One region of the Rhizobium sp. R693 genome, then DNA from elsewhere that is predicted to be linked to it. Evidence: predicted binding sites of a transcription regulator. Region 1 holds the regulator's gene; each other region holds the start of a gene.

Region 1 (4,864 bases):
TCTGGTCGAAGAGAAGCGCGCGCGAACACCCTCTGCTGCAGGTCGCCGCAGTGAAGCCCATCGTTTTTGTCGCTCGCTTCTTTGGGGGCATCTTGCTGACCTCGATGATCGGCGGCTTCTCGACGGCGCTCTTTGCCGTCGAGCACTTCCACCGGCTCAGCGCTTACGGACTACCCGCAAATCTCATGGCCATGCCGGTGATCTCTTTTGTGGTAATGCCAATGGGGATGTTCGCGATGTTGCTGACGCCGTTTGGCCTCGATGTTATTCCCTGGAAAATCGCGGGCTTCGGGCTCGACATCGTGATCGCCATTGCCAAGACGGTCTCGGGCTGGGGTGGCAACGTCGATATGGGACGATTGCCGGGTTGGTACTTTCCTGTGGCGGTCGCGGGCTTCCTCTCGCTTGCCCCTCTGCGAACCAAGCTCCGCTATCTCGGCGCTGCCGTGATCGCGTTGGCGCCATTGTGGCATTGGCGCCGTCCAGACCGCCCCCGCGAAATTGTCATGGCCGAGGACGGCAGCATTTGTCGCGATTGTCAAAGGGCAGGTCCTTGCAATCCAATCGACCCCATCCGCCTGACTTCGTCTTCGATCAATGGCGAAGGGCGCTCGCGGCGGAGTTAAGCCAGCCACCGCAACTATTGGAAGGCGTCGGCCCTGTTCGTCAGCGGAGAAGTAAAGGGGAAGCTCCACGGCTCTCAGCAACGGAATTGCGTAACGCTCGCAACGCGCTACGTCAGGCTGCGACGGGCGCTGGGAACCGCTTCGTCTGCCTGAAAGGCGCCTGGTGCACTGCCCCGCATGCGGCTACATCGTGACAATCGTCGAAAATCTCGCTTATTTCGGCACTGCCTGTGATACAGCTGATATCGTCGTAACGCCCGCTCGCCTGCGGGCGACGGCATGCCGGTCGGGCGCGCTTCTGTTCACCGGCGAAACCCTGCGTCATTCGGGCGCTGCTGAGATAAGGATAGATGACCAGGGTGTACCCGTGGTAACGACGGCCTACACCACACTTGACCGCCCTTGGATGCGGCATCGGGCATACAACTGGCGGAGCGGCACCTTCGACGGTGAGCCGCCTGTCTTCAATGATAACGGCGAATGAGGCCGACGAGCTTGCCCTGAACCTTGACACGGTCAGGCCCGAAAATACGCGTTTCATAAGCCGGGTTCGCGGCCTCAAGCGCAATGGAAGCGCCTTTGCGGCGGAAGCGCTTAAGGGTTGCTTCCTCGTCATCGACAAGTGCGACAACGATGTCGCCGGCATTTGCAGTGCTGGCGTTGCGGATGATCACCGTGTCGCCATCAAAGATGCCGGCTTCGATCATCGAGTCGCCCTTGACCTCAAGCGCATAGTGTTCGCCCGGGCCAAGCATGTCGGCTGGAACAGTGATGTCGTGGGTAATGTTCTGGATTGCCGAAATCGGCACGCCCGCGGCGATCCGTCCCATGACTGGCACGGAGGCGGAATTGCCGTTGTCGGCTTGTGCAGCCGGCTTCGGCGGCGCGACCGGCTGTGGCTTTCCGAGGCTGCCTTCGATGACGCTCGGCGAAAAGCCGCGGCGGGGCTGCAAGCTCGGATTGTAGGCTTCAGGAAGCTTGATGACCTCCAGGGCGCGGGCTCGATTCGGCAGTCGACGAATGAAACCACGTTCTTCCAGAGCAGTAATTAGCCGGTGGATGCCGGACTTCGACGCGAGGTCCAAGGCGTCTTTCATTTCGTCAAAAGACGGGGGGACACCGGACTCCTTCATTCGTTCGTGAATGAAGAGAAGAAGCTCCTGTTGCTTGCGCGTCAGCATCGAAGTTGAACCCCAGAGTCGTGAAACAAAGCCAGAACAGACACTATATGTTCCATATGTGTTCCGCAAGTACCTAAATTTTCGTAAAACTTGCCTGCAACTTGTTCAGTTTTTGCGTTGCTTTTGAGCGAAAGCGCAGAAGGGGGTTGCATTGTTCCCTTGCCCGGCGCACATCTTCGCAAATTCCCGGGAGTTTGCCATGAGCGAAGCACATCCGCTGGACCACATCGTGCTGCCGGTCTCCAATATTGTACTTGCCCGCGAGCGTCTCGGAAAACTCGGATTCACCGTCGCGCCCGATGCCCGGCATCCTTTTGGAACCGAGAACGCCTGCATATTCTTCGCCGACGAAACTTACCTGGAGCCGCTCGCGGTCGCCAGCGCAGAACCGTATGAGGCGTCAGCGAAGAAAGGCAATGTCTTTACCGCGCGTGACCGCGCTTTTCGGTTTCGATGCGGGGATGATGGGTTCTCCGCGGCGGTCTTCGCGACCGCCGATGCCGACCGCGACCATGCCAGATTCCTTGCCGAAAAGATCAACGGTGGCGAGATGCTGCAGTTCGAGCGACCGATGAGACTGCCCGACGGTTCTCAGGCAACCGCCGCGTTCAAGCTCGCGTTCGCGGTCGATCTGCGAGCTCCGGACTTTTTCTTTTTCACATGCCAACGCGTCAATCCGCTGCCGTCTGATCGAAGGACGCTGCAAACCCATGTGAACGGCGTCAAAGGAATCGCGGAGATCATTCTTGGCGCGCGGGACCCAAAGGCTTTTGCACCATTTGTGCGCGCCGCGGCGCACAGCCTCACGGTGACTAACGAGGCCTTTGGCGCGAGTGTTACAACTCCGAACGCCAAAGTGAGCGTTCTCTCTCCAGATGGATTGGATGCCTACTTCGACATTCCCGCACCCTCAAACGATCGCGGCCTGCGTGGCGTCGCCATTGTTTTCACGGTCAGTGATCTCGCCGTGACAGAAGCGCATTTGGCTGCTAACGGGATGACCTACACGCGCAAGAACAATCGAATTCTGGTGAAGGCGGCGCCCGGGCAGGGTGCGCTCTTCGCCTTCGAGGAGAAACGATGAGCCAGACAAATTCCGAAGTCGTGGTTGGCCAAGGCGCCGACCGTGTCACCTTTTCGAATATCGGCAGGCTGTCGCTGATTGCCGGCCCGTGTCAAATGGAGAGCCGTGACCATGCATTCATGGTCGCGGGCGTGCTTAAGGAACTCTGCGACAAGCTTGGTCTTGGTCTCGTTTATAAGTCGTCCTTCGACAAAGCCAACCGGACGTCGCTCTCGGCCCAGCGAGGCATCGGCCTTGAAAAGGCTCTGGAGGTCTTTTCCGATCTTAAGAAGGAATACGGTTTTCCTGTTCTGACTGACATCCATACGGAAGAGCAGTGCGCCGAGGTGGCAACCGTCGTCGACATCCTGCAGATTCCTGCCTTCCTCAGCCGCCAGACGGACCTGCTCGTGGCTGCCGCCAAAACCGGCCGAGCCATCAACGTCAAGAAGGGGCAGTTCCTGGCGCCTTGGGACATGAAGAATGTCCTCAACAAGCTGAACTCGACAGGCAACCCGAATATTCTCCTGTGCGAGCGCGGGGCCTCCTTCGGCTACAACACGCTCGTATCGGACATGCGTTCGCTGCCAATCATGGCGGCGATGGGCGCTCCGGTTGTTTTCGATGCGACGCATTCAGTCCAGCAACCGGGCGGGCAAGGCGGTTCCAGCGGTGGTCAGCGCGAGTTTGTCGAAACTCTCGCGCGCGCTGCCGTTGCAGTCGGCGTCGCAGGTGTATTCGTCGAGACACACGAAGATCCGGACAACGCGCCGTCTGATGGCCCGAACATGGTATACCTCAAGGATATGCCGCGGCTGCTGGAAAAACTCCTCGCCTTCGACGCGATTGCCAAACTGGCTTGAAGGGCGAGCGGAGGATGCTCGCCATCAGCTGGCGAGCGCGATCCTTTGGTTTGAAGAGTATCCCGATGCCGCGGCCCTCGTTGCATTCTCGAGGACGAAGCGGGAGAGCAGGTGATTGAGGTGTGCTGTCTCGTCGCCAAGCTCGCGGCAGGCCGCACTCGTTTCCTCGGCCATCGCTGCGTTCTGTTGCGTGACGCTGTCCATGGTGTTGACCGCGGCGTTGACTTCGACGAGGGCGGTCGTCTGTTCGGAAGAGGAACGCACGATCGCCTCTATCAGCGCCGTCACCTTCAGGACCTGCTGATCGATATGGTTTAGGGCTTCGCCGGTGCGGTTGACCAAGGCAACGCCGGTCGAAACCTGACCGGAAGAGGTCTCGATCAACTGTTTGATTTCCTTCGCCAGATTGGCAGAGCGGCCCGCCAGATCGCGCACCTCCTGTGCCACGACGGCAAAGCCCTTGCCGGCCTCACCTGCACGGGCGGCTTCCACCCCGGCATTGAGCGCAAGCAGGTTGGTCTGGAAGGCGATTTCATCGATGACATTGATGATCGCGCCAATCTGCGCGGACGACGTTTCGATCTTCTCCATCGCAGCCACCGCCTCGTGTACGACGGTTGCCGAATAGCTGGCGCTTTCCTTGGTCGCCGTCATCATCGCATTCGCTTCATTCGCGCGTTCCGACGAGTTCTTGACGGTCACGGTGATTTGGTCGAGCGCGGAAGCGGCCTGTTCGAGCGAGGCTGCTTGATGTTCCGTTCGCCGCGCCAGATCTTCAGTGCTTGATGAAATTTCGCCGGAGCCGATCTTTACCGCATTCGTCGCGATTGCAATGTCCTTCATCGCGCCGGAAAGCGTGCGGACGCTCGAGTTGAACTGTTCGCGAAGCTTCTCGTAGGCTGACTCGAAGGGCTCGCTGAGCTGTACGGTGAGATCGCCACCGGAGAGGCGTTCCAAGCCACGGCCGAGGTCCACGATCACGCGCTCGCGCGCGGCCTCCTCGTCTGCCTTGACGGCGGCATGCGCCGCATCGCGCAGCGTTTGAGCTTGGCGCTCGGCGTCCTGGCGCTGGCGGATGTTGTTTCGCTCTTGAGCAGATTCGCGGAAGACGGTGACGGCGCGTGCCATCTC
Region 2 (4,864 bases), on a different contig from region 1:
CAACTGCCGGCAGAAATGAGCCTTAGAGAGACACTCTCGGTCGTCATCATGGCCCTGACGCTGTCCTTCCTCGCCACCATCTTCCCGGCGTGGCGGGCCTCCAAGCTCGATCCCGTGCAGGCCCTGCGCTACGAATAAGGAATGCTATTTTTATGAAGCGGACTACCGTTCTCAAGCTTTCCGGCGTCGAGCGCCACTACGGCCAGGGTGAGACGCTGCTCTCGATCCTGAAGGGTGTGGACTTCACGTTGAACAGCGGTGAAATTGTCGCCCTTGTCGCGCCGTCGGGCACGGGTAAATCGACGCTGCTGCATGTTGCCGGCCTTCTCGAGCATCCCGATGGGGGAGAGGTGACAATCAACGGCCACGCCTGTGACGGTTTGCCGGACGACAAGCGCACGGCGATCCGTCGCAATGAGATCGGTTTCGTCTATCAGTTCCATCACCTGCTGCCGGAATTCTCCGCGATCGAGAATATCATGATGCCGCAGATGATCGCCGGGCTGCCGCGCAAGGAAGCGAAGGAGCGCGCTGGCCAGTTGCTCGACTACATGCGAATCGGTCATCGCGGTGCGCATCGTCCAGGGGAACTTTCCGGTGGCGAGCAACAGCGTGTGGCGATTGCCCGCGCCGTCGCCAATGCGCCAAGCCTGCTTTTGGCGGACGAGCCTACGGGCAACCTTGATCCTGAAACCGCGAGCTACGTCTTTGACGCGCTCGAAGCGCTGGTCCGTCAATCCGGCCTGGCGGCGCTGATCGCGACCCACAATCACGAACTCGCCGGCCGCATGGACCGGCGCGTCACAATCGCCGACGGCAAGGTCGTGGATTTCTGATCACGGGTGGATGAGGCCGCCACGGTAGTCCAGTTCGTAGGCCCTGCGTTCGTTCACGACGATTACCTCGCGGCCGCTGAAATGGCTGCAGTCGCCCATGCTTTGATCGGCATAGATACCGAAGGCATGATCGAATTCCATACCGCCGAGAAAGCGTCGATACTCGCCATACATTTTTGACAGCGCAGCCTTGATGACAGTCCCCGCCCGTTCTCCGTCGATCAGCGAATGCTCGACGATGCGGCCGAAGTAGTTCATTGCCCAGATCGGTTCGCTGTCCAGCCAGACCACTTCCTGCCCGGCGAAATCGGTGCCGCCGAAATAACTGTCGAGATAGCGCCATGGGCCGCGCTGATAACCGATGTCATGCGATCCTGTTCGGCACGCGGGCGCGGGACTTCCGCCGCCGACATAGGAATTGGCCTTTGCCTCGACGATGAAGCTATTCAGTGCGGCGATATCCATATCTTTGTTCTCCAGCTCGGCAGCCTCTCAATAACCGTGCCAATTGTAAAGAACAGAATAAGAACAAAGACTATTGCCCACAGATCGCTTGCCCTGTGTCGTCATTCCATTGGACGATTGGGATGACGCGCGGCTCGGCCTTGATGTCTTTGCCATTCTTCTGCAGCTTGCCGGTCAATGCATTGTAGTCGCAGGTACCGCCGGCGTTGGGGTCGAGCGTGTCATAGTGATTGTAGGTGTAACCGGCGACAACGAACTGTTTGTTGCGATAAGCCACTGTCAGCGTCTGGTCCCAGCGGTCGCGCCCGATGGCGCTGTTCTGCGAATGTATTGCGATCGAGGACTTGCCGACGGCTTTCAACGAGGGTTCCTGACCGAAGACGCCGTCAGCGCTGGTGCTGCCCCAAATCTTGTTTGGCGCGCTCATGGAAAGTCGCAGCAGCTCGTGGTCGCTATCACGAAGATAGATGTAGATTCCGATTTGATCGTCGCTGGCGCTATCTTCAGGTGCAACCAGCAGTGCGAGATCCGCACTCCCGTCGCCATCCCAATCACCTGTCGCCGCGTCGATGATACGCGCGGGGTCGATCTGCTCGGCTCGAGCGGTAAACGCTGTCGATAGAACCAATCCCGCAATTAATACAAACTTAAACATGCTTTTCTCCCATCGCCATACGGCCAGCAGAGCGGAAAAGAATCCTGTTGACAATAGAACAATAGCGGAACAAATTGAAAACATAAGAGAACAGGAGAGCCAAATGACTGACTTGATCCGTGATATCGCAGCATTCACCTCCATCGCAATGTTCGTTGCCAGCTTCTCGCTGATCTGCATGGCAATGTAAGAATTTCGGGGACCGCATGGCTGTCATGCGGTCCGAACGCAACCCTTGTCTGGACATCGACCCCCCGATGCTGAGAATAGACCTGATTTGATTCAGGTGATCGGAAGGCATGTCATGGCGGGTGCGGAGAAAGACGCGGCAAGCGGTTTCATCGGCGGTACGCCGGGCTTCGTTCACCTTCGTGTCCACTCGGCTTATTCGCTCCTCGAAGGGGCACTGCCGCTCAAGAAGATCCTCTATAAGGCGTCGGGCGATAGCCAGCCGGCCATCGCGATCACTGACACCAACAATCTGTTTGTCGCCCTCGAGTTTTCACAGAAGGCCATGGACGAGGGCCTGCAGCCGATCATTGGCTGTCAGGTCTCGATCGACATGGAAGATGGTCTTGAGCCGGAACGGCGCGGCGGCCAGCAGGTGCTCGTCAAGCTGCCGTCGCTGGTCCTCTTGGCGGCGACTGATGCTGGTTACGAGCGGCTGGTGGATCTGGTCAGCCGCGCCTATCTCGGCGGCGAGGGCAATGGTCAATCGAGCCACATTCGCGCCTCTTGGCTCGACGAGATCGGAACGGAAGGCCTGATAGCTCTGACCGGTGCCTTGACGGGACCGATCGACATGGCGCTCAAGGACGGACATGCAGCTCAAGCGGAGGCACGCCTTCTGCTGCTGAAGCGTCATTTCGGCGACCGGCTTTACGTCGAGTTGCAGCGGCACGGCACCTATGACAAGCGCCATGAGCAGAAGGTGATCGGCCTTGCTTATAAGCACGATTTGCCGCTGGTCGCCACCAATGAAGCCTTTTTCCCGACCCGTGACGATTATGATGCGCATGACGCCCTGATGGCCGTTGCCCACAACGCGATCGTTTCCGACGATACGCGGTTCCGTCTAACGCCTGATCACTACCTGAAAAGCCGCGCCGAAATGGCGAAGCTTTTTGCCGATCTACCGGAAGCGCTGGAAAATACTATCGAGATCGCGCGGCGCTGCTCCTTCATCCTCAAGACGCGCAAGCCGATCCTGCCCCGCTTCACCGGCGCCACGGCCGACCCTGAGGAAGCGGAGCGCGAAGAGGCGCTCGAACTGCGCCGGCAGGCGGAGGAGGGACTGGATAGTCGCCTTGCCACGCTCGGCATGTCGCACGGCTACGAGGAGAAAGACTACCGCGAGCGGCTGGAGTTTGAACTCAGCGTTATCGAACGCATGAAGTTCCCGGGCTACTTCCTGATCGTTTCGGACTTCATCAAATGGGCAAAGCAGCATGATATTCCCGTTGGCCCGGGTCGCGGTTCGGGTGCGGGCTCGCTGGTCGCTTATGCGCTGACGATCACCGACGTCGATCCGCTGCGTTTCTCGCTGCTCTTCGAACGCTTCCTCAACCCGGAACGCGTCTCGATGCCGGACTTCGACATCGACTTCTGCCAGGATCGCCGAGAAGAGGTGATCCGCTACGTGCAGCGCAAATACGGCCGCGAGCAGGTGGCGCAGATCATCACCTTTGGGTCGCTACAGGCGCGCGCGGCACTGCGCGACGTCGGCCGTGTGCTGGAAATGCCCTACGGCCAGGTCGACAAGATATGCAAGCTGGTTCCCAACAACCCTGCCAACCCGACGCCGCTGTCGAAGGCGATCGAGGAGGAGCCGAAGCTGCAGGAGGAGGCCGACAAGGAGCCTGTCGTCGCGCGCCTGCTCGATATTGCCCAGAAGATCGAGGGCTTGTACCGCCACGCCTCCACCCATGCTGCCGGTATCGTCATCGGCGACCGACCACTGTCGAAGCTGGTGCCGATGTATCGCGATCCGCGCTCCGACATGCCGGTCACCCAGTTCAATATGAAATGGGTCGAGCAGGCTGGCCTCGTCAAGTTCGACTTCCTCGGTCTGAAGACGCTGACGGTGTTGAAGGTCGCCGTCGATTTCGTCGCCAAGCGCGGCATCAAGGTGGACCTCGCTTCGATCCCGCTCGACGACAAGAAGACCTACGAGATGCTTTCGCGTGGCGAAACCGTCGGCGTGTTCCAGGTCGAAAGTGCGGGTATGCGCAAGGCGCTGATCGGCATGAAGCCGGACTGCATTGAGGACATCATCGCGCTCGTGGCCCTTTATCGTCCGGGTCCGATGGAGAATATTCCGACCTACAATGCCCGCAAGCACGGCGAGGAAGAAATCGAGTCGATCCATCCGACGATCGACCATCTGCTGAAGGAAACGCAGGGGGTTATCGTCTACCAGGAGCAGGTGATGCAGATCGCCCAGGTCCTGTCGGGCTATTCGCTCGGCGAAGCCGACCTTCTGCGTCGCGCCATGGGTAAAAAGATCAAGGCGGAGATGGACCAGCAGCGCGAGCGCTTCGTCGATGGCGCCATCAAGAACGGTGTGTCTAAGCCGCAGGCCGACAACATCTTCGAGCTGCTCGCCAAGTTCGCGAACTACGGCTTCAACAAGTCGCACGCCGCCGCGTACGCGATTGTCTCCTATCAGACCGCCTACATGAAGGCGCATTATCCGGTCGAGTTCCTTGCCGCGTCGATGACACTCGATATGTCGAACACCGAGAAGGTGAACGACTTCCGCCAGGACGCCAAGCGCCTCGACATTGAGGTGATCCCACCCTCGGTGCAGACCTCGTTCCGCCACTTCGAAACCGGTGACGACAGGATCTACTATGCGCTGGCGGCGCTGAAGGGAGTCGGCGAATCAGCCGTCGACCACATCGTGGAG
Region 3 (4,864 bases), on a different contig from region 1:
GTTTCCGGTCAGCCTCTTCAAACGGGTTTTGCGAGCGCCATATCAAGCCCCCTGCGAACCCGTGCTCGACGACATCGCTACCCGGACGGGGCCGGTGCCGGCGCGGTCGGACCACAACGCCGCATCGCAAGCCGGCTACCGCCGCAGCCTGGAGCTAAAGCGCCTTCGCCGACTTGGCCGCCTTGGTGAACTTCTTGATCACCATGTCTCGCTTGAGGCGAGAGATGTGGTCGATGAAGAGAACGCCGTTCAGGTGATCGATTTCGTGCTGCAGGCAGGTCGCGAGCAGGCCGTCGGCCTCCACCGTCTGCTCCTTGCCGTCCCGGTCGAGATATTTGACGGTGACGGTCGCCGGGCGTTCGACCTCGGCATAGTAGTCAGGGATAGAAAGGCATCCCTCCTCGTACACCGAGCGCTCGTCGGACGATACGACGATCTCCGGATTGACGAATACGAGGGGCTGCTTCTCTTCGCCTTCGCGGGAAACGTCAATGACCAGCATGCGGCGCGGCACGCCGATCTGGATGGCAGCAAGGCCGATGCCCGGCGCATCGTACATGGTTTCAAGCATGTCGTCGGCAAGGCGCTGAAAATCGGCATCGACGCGCTCGATCGGCTTGGAAACCTGACGAAGCAGCGGATCGGGGAGAATGATGAGTGGCTTGATGGTCATGGCGTTCCCATAACGCATCTTTTTCCAGGATGGAATTATCCGAGAGGCGGGCGGAGCGCTTTTTTGCGCTCCAGCCCGGAAATTTGCCGTATTCGTGTCAGGCGGCGCGACGCGGAGCGATCATCGAACGACCTTCAATGCCGGTCCGGAAGCGCTGCAGCAATGCCACCAGATTGTCGACTTCGCCACGAAGGTGCCGCGTCTCGGCAGAGGTATTCTCGACCATTCCCGAGTTCTGCTGGGTGATCGTGTCCATGTTGCGGATGGCGACGCTGACCTCATTGACGCCTGTTGCCTGATCACGGGCGGCGGCGGCGATGTCGGCGACGAAGCGGTTGATGACATCGATACGGTTGATCATGTCGCTCAGCGCCTCGCCGGTGCTGCTGACGATGTCGACGCCTTCGTTCACCTGGACCGAGCTTTCCGAAATCAGGTTCTTGATCTCCTTGGCGGCGTCGGCGGTGCGTTGCGCGAGCTGGCGGACTTCCTGCGCCACAACGGCAAAGCCCTTGCCCGCATCGCCGGCGCGCGCGGCTTCGACACCGGCGTTCAGCGCCAGCAGGTTCGTCTGGAAGGCAATCTCATCGATCACGCCGATGATCTTTGCGATCTCGGTCGACGACTTTTCGATGCCGGCCATCGCCGAAACGGCGCTGGTGACGAGTTCGCCCGAACTCTTGGCCTTCTGCTGCGTCTCCCGAACTGCACCCGATGCCTTTTCGGCGTTTGCGGCAGTCTGACCGACGCTGACGGAAAGCTGCTGGAGCGCCGCCGAGCTTTCCTCGACGCCCGCGGCCTGCTGGGCGGTCCGCAAGGCAAGGTCATCGGAAGCCTTGGCGATAATATCGGTGCCCCTCAGGATTTCACCCGAGGTTGCCCGCACTGAGGCAAAAGATGTACGAAGAGCCGCGACCGCACGGTTGTAATCGTCGGCCATGTCCTTGAAGTTGCCCGGAAGGTCGGACGGCAGTGTCGCCTCAAGATCGCCGTTCGAGAGCGCTTCCAGGCTGCGGCGAAGATGATCGAGCGCGATTGTCTGATCGTGCTCGGCTTTCGCCCGCTCTTCCTCCAGCTTCCGGCGCTTCTCTTCAAGCGCTTCGAGGTAGACCGAGATCGAGTAGTCCATATCGAGCATCGCGGCTTTGATGACGGCGGCGAGCTTTTCAGCCAGCACCTTGCCCTGCTGCCTTGCGAACATAGAGGGCCATTGCTTGGCCATCAGGCCCTTGACGAGTTCGCTCATCAGCAAGGCATAGCCACCGATGTACCAGCGCGGCTCGAGGCCGATGCGGGCATGCGTCTTGCCGACCGCGACAACACCTTTCACATAGGCCTCGTCGAAGTTGCCGCCAGCCAGATTGGCCCAATGGTCTTCCTGGCGCTTCTTGGCCTGCCCCATATGCGCCTTGTCGGCAAAGAAACTCGCGACTTCGGATGTCTTCGCCAGCTTCGCGTAGAATTTGTCGAGGGCACCGCCGAGTAGCTCCGAGATCGCCGGACGCATTTCGCGGAGCGCCGTGCGAGCTCCATCGTCCAGCTCGATAAAATCGAGGCGTTGCTTGAGCGCGCTGTCGGATTGCTGGCTGGTCATGATGTCTCTGCTTTGTGATTGATACGAAAGGGAATTTGAGAAGAGCTTTTGCGCAATATGGTTGAGCAATAGTTAAGTAGGTCCCTCATTTGTCGGCCGTCGTTTGTTCCTTCCGGTCATCTCGCTTGCCAAAACGCTTGTGAGTTGTTCACGTTTTGATCTAGATATCTCATTTGAGTTTGCTATTGTTGCCGGCATGAACACCAGCCCTGAGTCGTTTCTCCTCGCCCTGTCGCAGACAAGCCCCGCCATGCTGGCCCTCGCCGGAGGCGCAATCGCCGCGCTCATCCTGCTTCTGGTCGTCCTCCTCGTCCGCGGCGGGCAGGTGCGACGCGAGCAGGCCGAGGTGGCGAGTCTTCGTGCGGCCGAAACGGATGCCCGCATGGCGGAACTTCTGAAGATCCAGGCAGAGATGCACGGACGCATGTCGACGATGGCCGAAGTGTTCGGCTCGAGACAGTCCGAGCTCAACCAGGCGATCAACCAGCGCTTGGACGGAATGTCGCAGCGCGTCAGCACGACGATCAGCGAACAGACCAAATCGACGCACGAGAACCTGCAACGGCTGCAGGAGCGTCTCGCCGTCATCGATGCCGCCCAGAGCAACATCCAGACGCTGGCGAAGGACGTCGTCGGCCTGCAGGCGATCCTCTCCAACAAGCAGACGCGCGGCGCTTTCGGCCAATCGCGAATGGAGACGATCGTTGCCGACGGCCTGCCGATGGGCGCCTATGCATTCCAGCAAACGCTGTCCAACGGCTCGCGCCCCGACTGCACGATCCGTATGCCCAACGGCGCACCGCCCCTGGTGATCGACGCGAAATTTCCGCTTGAGGCCTGGAACGCGATCCGAGATGCCGGTGGTCCGGATGGAGCCAAAGTCGCCTCACAGCAGTTTCGCCGCGATATGGAAACGCATATTCGCGACATCTCCGAGAAATACCTGATCCAGGGGGAGACGCAGGACACGGCCTTCATGTTCGTGCCGTCGGAATCGATCTTCGCGGAGATCCACGAGAATTTCGAAGCGATCGTGCAGAAGGCGCATCGATCGCGCATCGTCATCGTGTCTCCTTCGCTGCTGATGCTGTCCATCCAGGTCATCCAGGCTGTGCTGAAGGATCAGCGGATGCGGGCGCAGGCACACGTCATCCAGGGCGAAGTCGCGAATCTGATGGACGATCTCGGTCGTCTCGACGAGCGCGTCCGCAAGCTGCAGAACCATTTTTCCATGGCCCAGAGAGATGTCGACCAGATCCTCACCTCCGCCGATAAGCTCACCAAGCGCGGCGCGAAGATCGAGGCTCTGGAATTCGAGGGCGGCGACGGCGGGAAGGCCGGGCGCGACAATGATCCCGCACCAAAATCCGTCGACAGTCGCAGTGGGCTTCTCAAGCTCAGGGTGGTTGACGACGAGTAAGGCCTTCGGGCAGTGTCGCGCCCAAGAAAAACACCGGACGGGACACCCATGATCACAGTTTTCGGCTCCATCAACATGGACCTCATCGCCACCACCGCACGCTTGCCGAAACCCGGCGAGACGGTCGCTGGCAATGGCTTCTCGACCGCCGCAGGCGGCAAGGGCGCCAATCAGGCGCTGGCGGCACGACGCGCTGGACGCACCGTACACATGGCAGGGGCCGTCGGCCGCGATGGCTTCGCGGAGCCCGCGCTCGCGCTCCTGAAAGACGCCGGTACGGAGCTTGGGACAGTCAAGCAGGTCGACGAGCCGACAGGAACCGCACTGATCCTCGTCGGCGGTGACGGCGAAAACATGATTGCCGTTGTGCCCGGCGCAAACGGTACGGTGACGCCAGCCGATGCCGACGCGGCGGTGGGGGCCATGAGCAAGGACGACATCCTGATGCTTCAGTTTGAAGTTCCCGTTCCGGCCGTCGAGCAGGCGCTGGCCGGCGCCCGCGCCAAAGGCGTGACGACCGTCCTCAACCTCGCCCCGCTGATCGACGATGCCGCTCGCCTCGGTCGCCTTGCCGACATCGTGATCGCAAACGAAACAGAGTTCGAGCGTCTCGCCGGCCAGGAGAACATGGCGGCGGATGATCGCGAGGCTGCATTGAAGCGGCTCAATGCAGAAACCGGGCAGACCCTGATCGTGACGCTCGGCGCGGACGGCGTGATCGCGATCCGCGATGGTGTCATTTCCCGCGCCAAGGGACTGAAGATCGAGCCCGTCGATACGGTCGGGGCCGGTGACACCTTCTGCGGCTACTTCGCGGCGAGCCTGGACGAGGGGCTGGATTTCGAAGCCTCCCTACGCCGCGCGGCGGTCGCTGGATCGATCGCGTGCCTCAAGCAGGGCGCTCAGCCATCGATCCCGTTGAACGCCGAAGTCGCAAAAGCGCTATAGGGCAAGTCCTCCCGCGACATGCCGCGACTGCTTGGCGCAGATGCGGTCGATTTTCATTAGATTTCATTCAAATTTAATAGGTTTCCGGCGATGGTCCTGCCATCACCGGACCTCTCCAGGGGCCGGGCTCTGTAACGGCTGCTCCATGAGGGGGCGACGCCTCGTTCCCTGTGCCGATGAATGCCCCGTTCGGCGCATCCTTGCTTCCCGAGGAACCCATGTTCATCTT
Region 4 (4,864 bases), on a different contig from region 1:
TGCCGTAAAGGATGCGCCGGTGCACGGGCTTCAGGCCGTCGCGCACATCAGGCAGCGCGCGGCTGACGATAACGCTCATCGCGTAATCGAGGTACGACCGCTGCATTTCCTCCATGATGGAGATGGGCTCGATGCCTGGCGGGAGCTTCCCGCCGCCGGGGGGTGTTTGCTCAGTCAAAACAGATCACGATCTCTTCTAGAATCACTTGAAGATTTATAGCGGAAAGCCTGTTCCTACGCTAATTTTGGCAGGGGTTTTGAACAGACTTTTGCGGTCTTATGAGGGCAACGGGAGCCTCGGTGGCGGTTATTTACACCACCCGGATAACACCATTTGCCAAATTGATCGCTCCGCATCACAATCGCCCAAAAACCAAGTGTTTATATGGGCTCACGGAGAGACAATGGCAAGCGTCGACCAACTGATCAACGCCTTCACGACGCTGCTTGTCACGATCGATCCGCCTGGTCTTGCTCCGCTCTTTCTTGGGCTCACGACCGGTATGAGCCGCAGCCAGAGAAAACAGGTGGCGCTACGCGGCTCGATTATCGCCTTTGTCATTCTTGCCGCCTTCGCCCTGTTCGGAGCCAGTGTGCTCGGCGTGCTCGGAATTTCGATCGGCGCCTTCCGCATAGCCGGCGGTCTTCTATTATTCTGGATCGCCTTTGAAATGGTATTCGAGAAGCGGCAGGACCGTAAGGAGAAGACGAGCACGGCCGCGATCACCGTCGATCACATCCATAATATCTCGGTCTTTCCGTTGGCGATCCCTCTGATCGCCGGTCCAGGCGCCATTTCGGCGACGATCCTGATTGCTGGGTCGATGCAGGCTTCGCTTGAGCGGGCGCAATTGATCATTGTCATCGCATTGAGCCTGCTGCTGCTGTTTCTCTCGCTGCTCATCGCCGAAAGACTCGATCGCTTCCTTGGCGTAACAGGGCGCGCAATTCTGACGCGCCTTCTCGGCGTCATCCTGGCAGCGCTCGCCACGCAGTTCGTTGTCGACGGTTTGAAGTCTGCCCTCGTCACGATGCCGGTTGGCTAAATCAAAAAGCCGGTTGCCTGCAATGGCTTCCGTCGCGGTAAGCGCGGGATCTCCAAGCCCCTGAGCTTGAAAAGCAAACGGCACACCTCGCGGCGCGCCGTCCAATTCATGTACGGAGGATAGTCTGCGATCAGAACGGGATGTCGTCGTCGAGATCGCGCGAGAAGTTTCCACCGCTACCACCGCTGCTGCGGCCAGATGATTGCGAGGGCGCACCGTAGTCGTCGCCGTAGCCGCCGCCGCCACCGAAATCGCCACCGCCGGCATTGCTGCCGCGACCGCCGCCAAAGCTGGAGCCTCCGCCCTCTCCGCGACCGTCGAGCATCGTCAGCGTCGAGCCGAAGCCCTGCAGAACGACTTCCGTCGAATAGCGGTCCTGGCCGTTCTGGTCCTGCCACTTGCGGGTCTGCAGCGCACCTTCGATGTAGAGCTTAGCGCCCTTCTTCACATACTGTTCGACGACCTTGCAGAGGCCTTCGTTGAAGACCACGACCGTATGCCATTCCGTCTTCTCGCGGCGTTCACCGGAGTTGCGGTCACGCCAGGTCTCGGACGTCGCGATGCGGAGATTGGCGATCGGCCGGCCATCCTGGGTTCGCCGGATTTCGGGGTCGGCGCCCACGTTCCCGATCAGAATTACCTTGTTTACGCTGCCAGCCATACTTTCACCTTACCTGCCGCCCTGCCCGGCGGCGCTTGAACCAATCGGTCCACCTTAAACCATAGAGCGCCGGCGATGCGTGTCCATCGCCGGTTCATCCACAAGGAATTTTGTTCTTTATTTGTTCTAGTTTATCCCTATGATCCTGTCAACCGAATCGAAAACCTTTGCAGCAGACGGACATTCAGCCTCGACTCGCCAGCCGGCATCACTAAATAAGGGGCTTGTTCCAGCACAGAAGCAGAAGACGATGAGCGAACTGAAGACGATTTCTATCCGCGGCGCGCGCGAGCACAATTTGAAGGGCATCGATCTCGATCTGCCTCGAAATAAACTCATCGTCATGACCGGCCTTTCAGGGTCCGGCAAATCGTCGCTTGCCTTCGACACGATCTATGCCGAAGGGCAGCGGCGCTATGTCGAAAGCCTTTCGGCCTATGCGCGCCAGTTCCTTGAAATGATGCAGAAGCCCGACGTCGACCAGATCGACGGCCTGTCACCTGCGATTTCGATCGAGCAGAAAACGACCTCGCGCAACCCGCGCTCGACGGTCGGCACGGTGACCGAGATCTACGACTACATGCGCCTGCTCTTTGCCCGCGTTGGCGTGCCTTATTCGCCGGCGACGGGCCTGCCGATCGAGAGCCAGACGGTCAGCCAGATGGTCGATCGCGTACTGGAGTTCGGAGATGGCACCCGTCTCTACATTCTCGCGCCGCTCGTGCGTGGACGTAAAGGCGAGTACAAGAAGGAACTGGCGGACCTGATGAAAAAGGGCTTCCAGCGCGTCAAGGTTGACGGTCAGTTCTACGAGATCGCCGACGTGCCGGCTCTCGATAAGAAATACAAGCACGACATCGACGTCGTGGTCGACCGCATTGTCGTGCGGCCGGACATGGCTTCGCGCCTTGCCGACAGCTTCGAGACCTCGCTCAAGCTTGCCGACGGCCTGGCGGTTGCGGAATTCGCTGACAAGCCGCTGCCGCCGGAAGAAACTGCCGCCGGCGGCTCTGCCAACAAATCGCTCAACGAAACGCACGAACGCGTTCTCTTTTCGGAAAAGTTCGCCTGCCCGGTGTCGGGCTTCACCATTCCCGAGATCGAGCCGCGACTTTTTTCGTTCAACAATCCAGCCGGCGCCTGCCCGACCTGCGACGGCCTCGGCGCCCAGCAGAAGATTGACGCCAACTTGATCGTGCCAGAGCCTGAGCGCACGCTGCGCGATGGCGCCATTGCACCTTGGGCAAAGTCGACTTCTCCTTATTACAACCAGACACTTGAAGCCCTCGGCAAGCACTACGGCTTCAAGCTCGGCGCCCGTTGGAACGACCTGTCGGAACAGGCCAAGGACGTGATCCTGAATGGCACCGACGAGAAGATCGAGTTCCATTATGCCGATGGTGCGCGGTCCTACACGACGCACAAGAATTTCGAAGGCATCATCACCAACCTCGAGCGCCGCTGGAAGGAGACGGATTCCGCCTGGGCGCGCGAGGAAATCGAGCGCTATATGTCGGCCGCCCCCTGCCCGTCTTGCGGCGGCTATCGCCTGAAGCCGGAGGCACTGGCCGTCAAGATCAACACGCTGCATATCGGCCAGGTGACCGATATGTCGATCCGCGTCGCCCGTGACTGGTTCGAGGTCCTGCCGCAATCACTGAGCGCCAAGCAGAACGAGATTGCTGTTCGCATTCTCAAGGAGATCCGCGACCGCCTGCGCTTCCTCAATGACGTCGGCCTGGACTACCTCAGTCTGTCGCGAAACTCCGGCACCCTGTCGGGTGGCGAGAGTCAGCGTATCCGGTTGGCGTCGCAGATCGGTTCCGGTCTGACCGGTGTGTTGTATGTCCTCGACGAGCCGTCGATCGGCCTGCACCAGCGCGATAACGCTCGCCTGCTCGATACGCTGAAGCACCTTCGCGATATCGGCAACACGGTGATTGTGGTCGAGCATGACGAGGACGCGATCTTGACGGCCGATGACGTCGTCGACATCGGTCCGGCGGCCGGCATCCATGGTGGCCAAGTGATTGCCCACGGCACACCACGGGAAATCATGGCAAACCCGAAGTCGCTGACCGGAAAATATTTGTCCGGCGAGCTGGGTGTCCCGGTTCCTGACGAGCGGCGCAAGCCAAAGAAGGGCAAGGAGATCAAGGTCGTCGGTGCCCGCGGTAACAATCTGAAGAACGTCACTGCCTCCATCCCGCTTGGCGTCTTTACGGCGGTCACTGGCGTATCAGGCGGCGGAAAGTCCACGTTCCTGATCGAGACGCTGTATAAATCGGCCGCCCGGCGCGTCATGGGAGCGCGCGAAATTCCCGCCGATCACGACCGCATCGACGGTTTCGAGCATATCGACAAGGTCATCGATATTGATCAGTCGCCGATCGGTCGTACGCCGCGTTCCAACCCGGCGACCTATACCGGCGCATTCACTCCGATCCGCGACTGGTTCGCCGGTCTGCCGGAAGCGAAGGCGCGCGGCTACCAACCGGGACGCTTCTCGTTCAACGTCAAGGGAGGACGCTGCGAGGCCTGCCAAGGCGACGGCGTCATCAAGATCGAGATGCACTTCCTGCCTGATGTCTACGTCACCTGCGACGTCTGCCATGGCAAGCGCTACAACAGGGAGACGCTGGACGTTACATTCAAGCACAAGTCGATTGCCGACGTGCTCGACATGACCGTCGAGGAAGGCGTTGACTTCTTCGCTGCCGTCCCGGCGGTGCGTGACAAGCTGCAGGCGTTGAAAGATGTCGGCCTCGGCTACATCAAGGTCGGACAGCAGGCGAATACGCTGTCGGGTGGCGAGGCGCAGCGCGTCAAGCTGGCAAAGGAATTGTCCAAACGATCGACCGGCCGGACGCTCTATATCTTGGACGAGCCGACGACCGGCCTGCATTTCCACGACGTCGCCAAGCTCTTGGAAATGCTGCAGGAGCTGGTCAATCAGGGCAATTCGGTCGTCGTCATCGAGCACAATCTCGAGGTTATCAAGACCGCGGACTGGATTCTCGATTTCGGTCCGGAAGGCGGTGATGGCGGCGGCGAGATCGTCGCGGTCGGTACGCCGGAGACGATCGTCAAGGAGAAGCGGTCCTATACCGGGCAGTTCCTGAAGGAATTGCTTGAGAGGCGCCCTGCTCGAAAAGCC

What was found. The regulator LexA, encoded in region 1, represses DNA repair genes until DNA is damaged. The targets are predictions, from matches to a motif close to TGTTCNNNNTGTGTTCNG.
Region 2: the regulator LexA is predicted to act here: its motif matches at 2,022-2,039, upstream of dnaE (DNA polymerase III subunit alpha).
Region 3: the regulator LexA is predicted to act here: its motif matches at 2,413-2,430, upstream of ATY79_RS12400 (DNA recombination protein RmuC).
Region 4: the regulator LexA is predicted to act here: its motif matches at 1,819-1,836, upstream of uvrA (excinuclease ABC subunit UvrA).

What each region holds. Positions count from the first base shown of each region.
Region 1 covers NZ_LOKY01000003.1:153,822-158,685, forward strand. Annotated here, with positions in the region: gene ATY79_RS31270 (ComEC/Rec2 family competence protein) at 1-626, shown strand, start outside; gene ATY79_RS31275 (hypothetical protein) at 817-1,110, shown strand; gene lexA (transcriptional repressor LexA) at 1,091-1,807, opposite strand; gene ATY79_RS04890 (VOC family protein) at 2,007-2,891, shown strand; gene kdsA (3-deoxy-8-phosphooctulonate synthase) at 2,888-3,733, shown strand; gene ATY79_RS04900 (methyl-accepting chemotaxis protein) at 3,758-4,864, opposite strand, start outside.
Region 2 covers NZ_LOKY01000005.1:184,278-189,141, forward strand. Annotated here, with positions in the region: gene ATY79_RS07285 (lipoprotein-releasing ABC transporter permease subunit) at 1-138, shown strand, start outside; gene ATY79_RS07290 (ABC transporter ATP-binding protein) at 153-836, shown strand; gene ATY79_RS07295 (DUF5680 domain-containing protein) at 837-1,301, opposite strand; gene ATY79_RS07300 (hypothetical protein) at 1,372-1,956, opposite strand; gene dnaE (DNA polymerase III subunit alpha) at 2,261-4,864, shown strand, end outside.
Region 3 covers NZ_LOKY01000012.1:99,025-103,888, forward strand. Annotated here, with positions in the region: gene def (peptide deformylase) at 155-673, opposite strand; gene ATY79_RS12395 (globin-coupled sensor protein) at 771-2,267, opposite strand; gene ATY79_RS12400 (DNA recombination protein RmuC) at 2,464-3,687, shown strand; gene ATY79_RS12405 (ribokinase) at 3,736-4,635, shown strand; gene ATY79_RS12410 (methyl-accepting chemotaxis protein) at 4,854-4,864, shown strand, end outside.
Region 4 covers NZ_LOKY01000013.1:9,472-14,335, forward strand. Annotated here, with positions in the region: gene gyrA (DNA gyrase subunit A) at 1-178, opposite strand, end outside; gene ATY79_RS14410 (MarC family protein) at 405-1,046, shown strand; gene ATY79_RS14415 (single-stranded DNA-binding protein) at 1,177-1,707, opposite strand; gene uvrA (excinuclease ABC subunit UvrA) at 1,958-4,864, shown strand, end outside.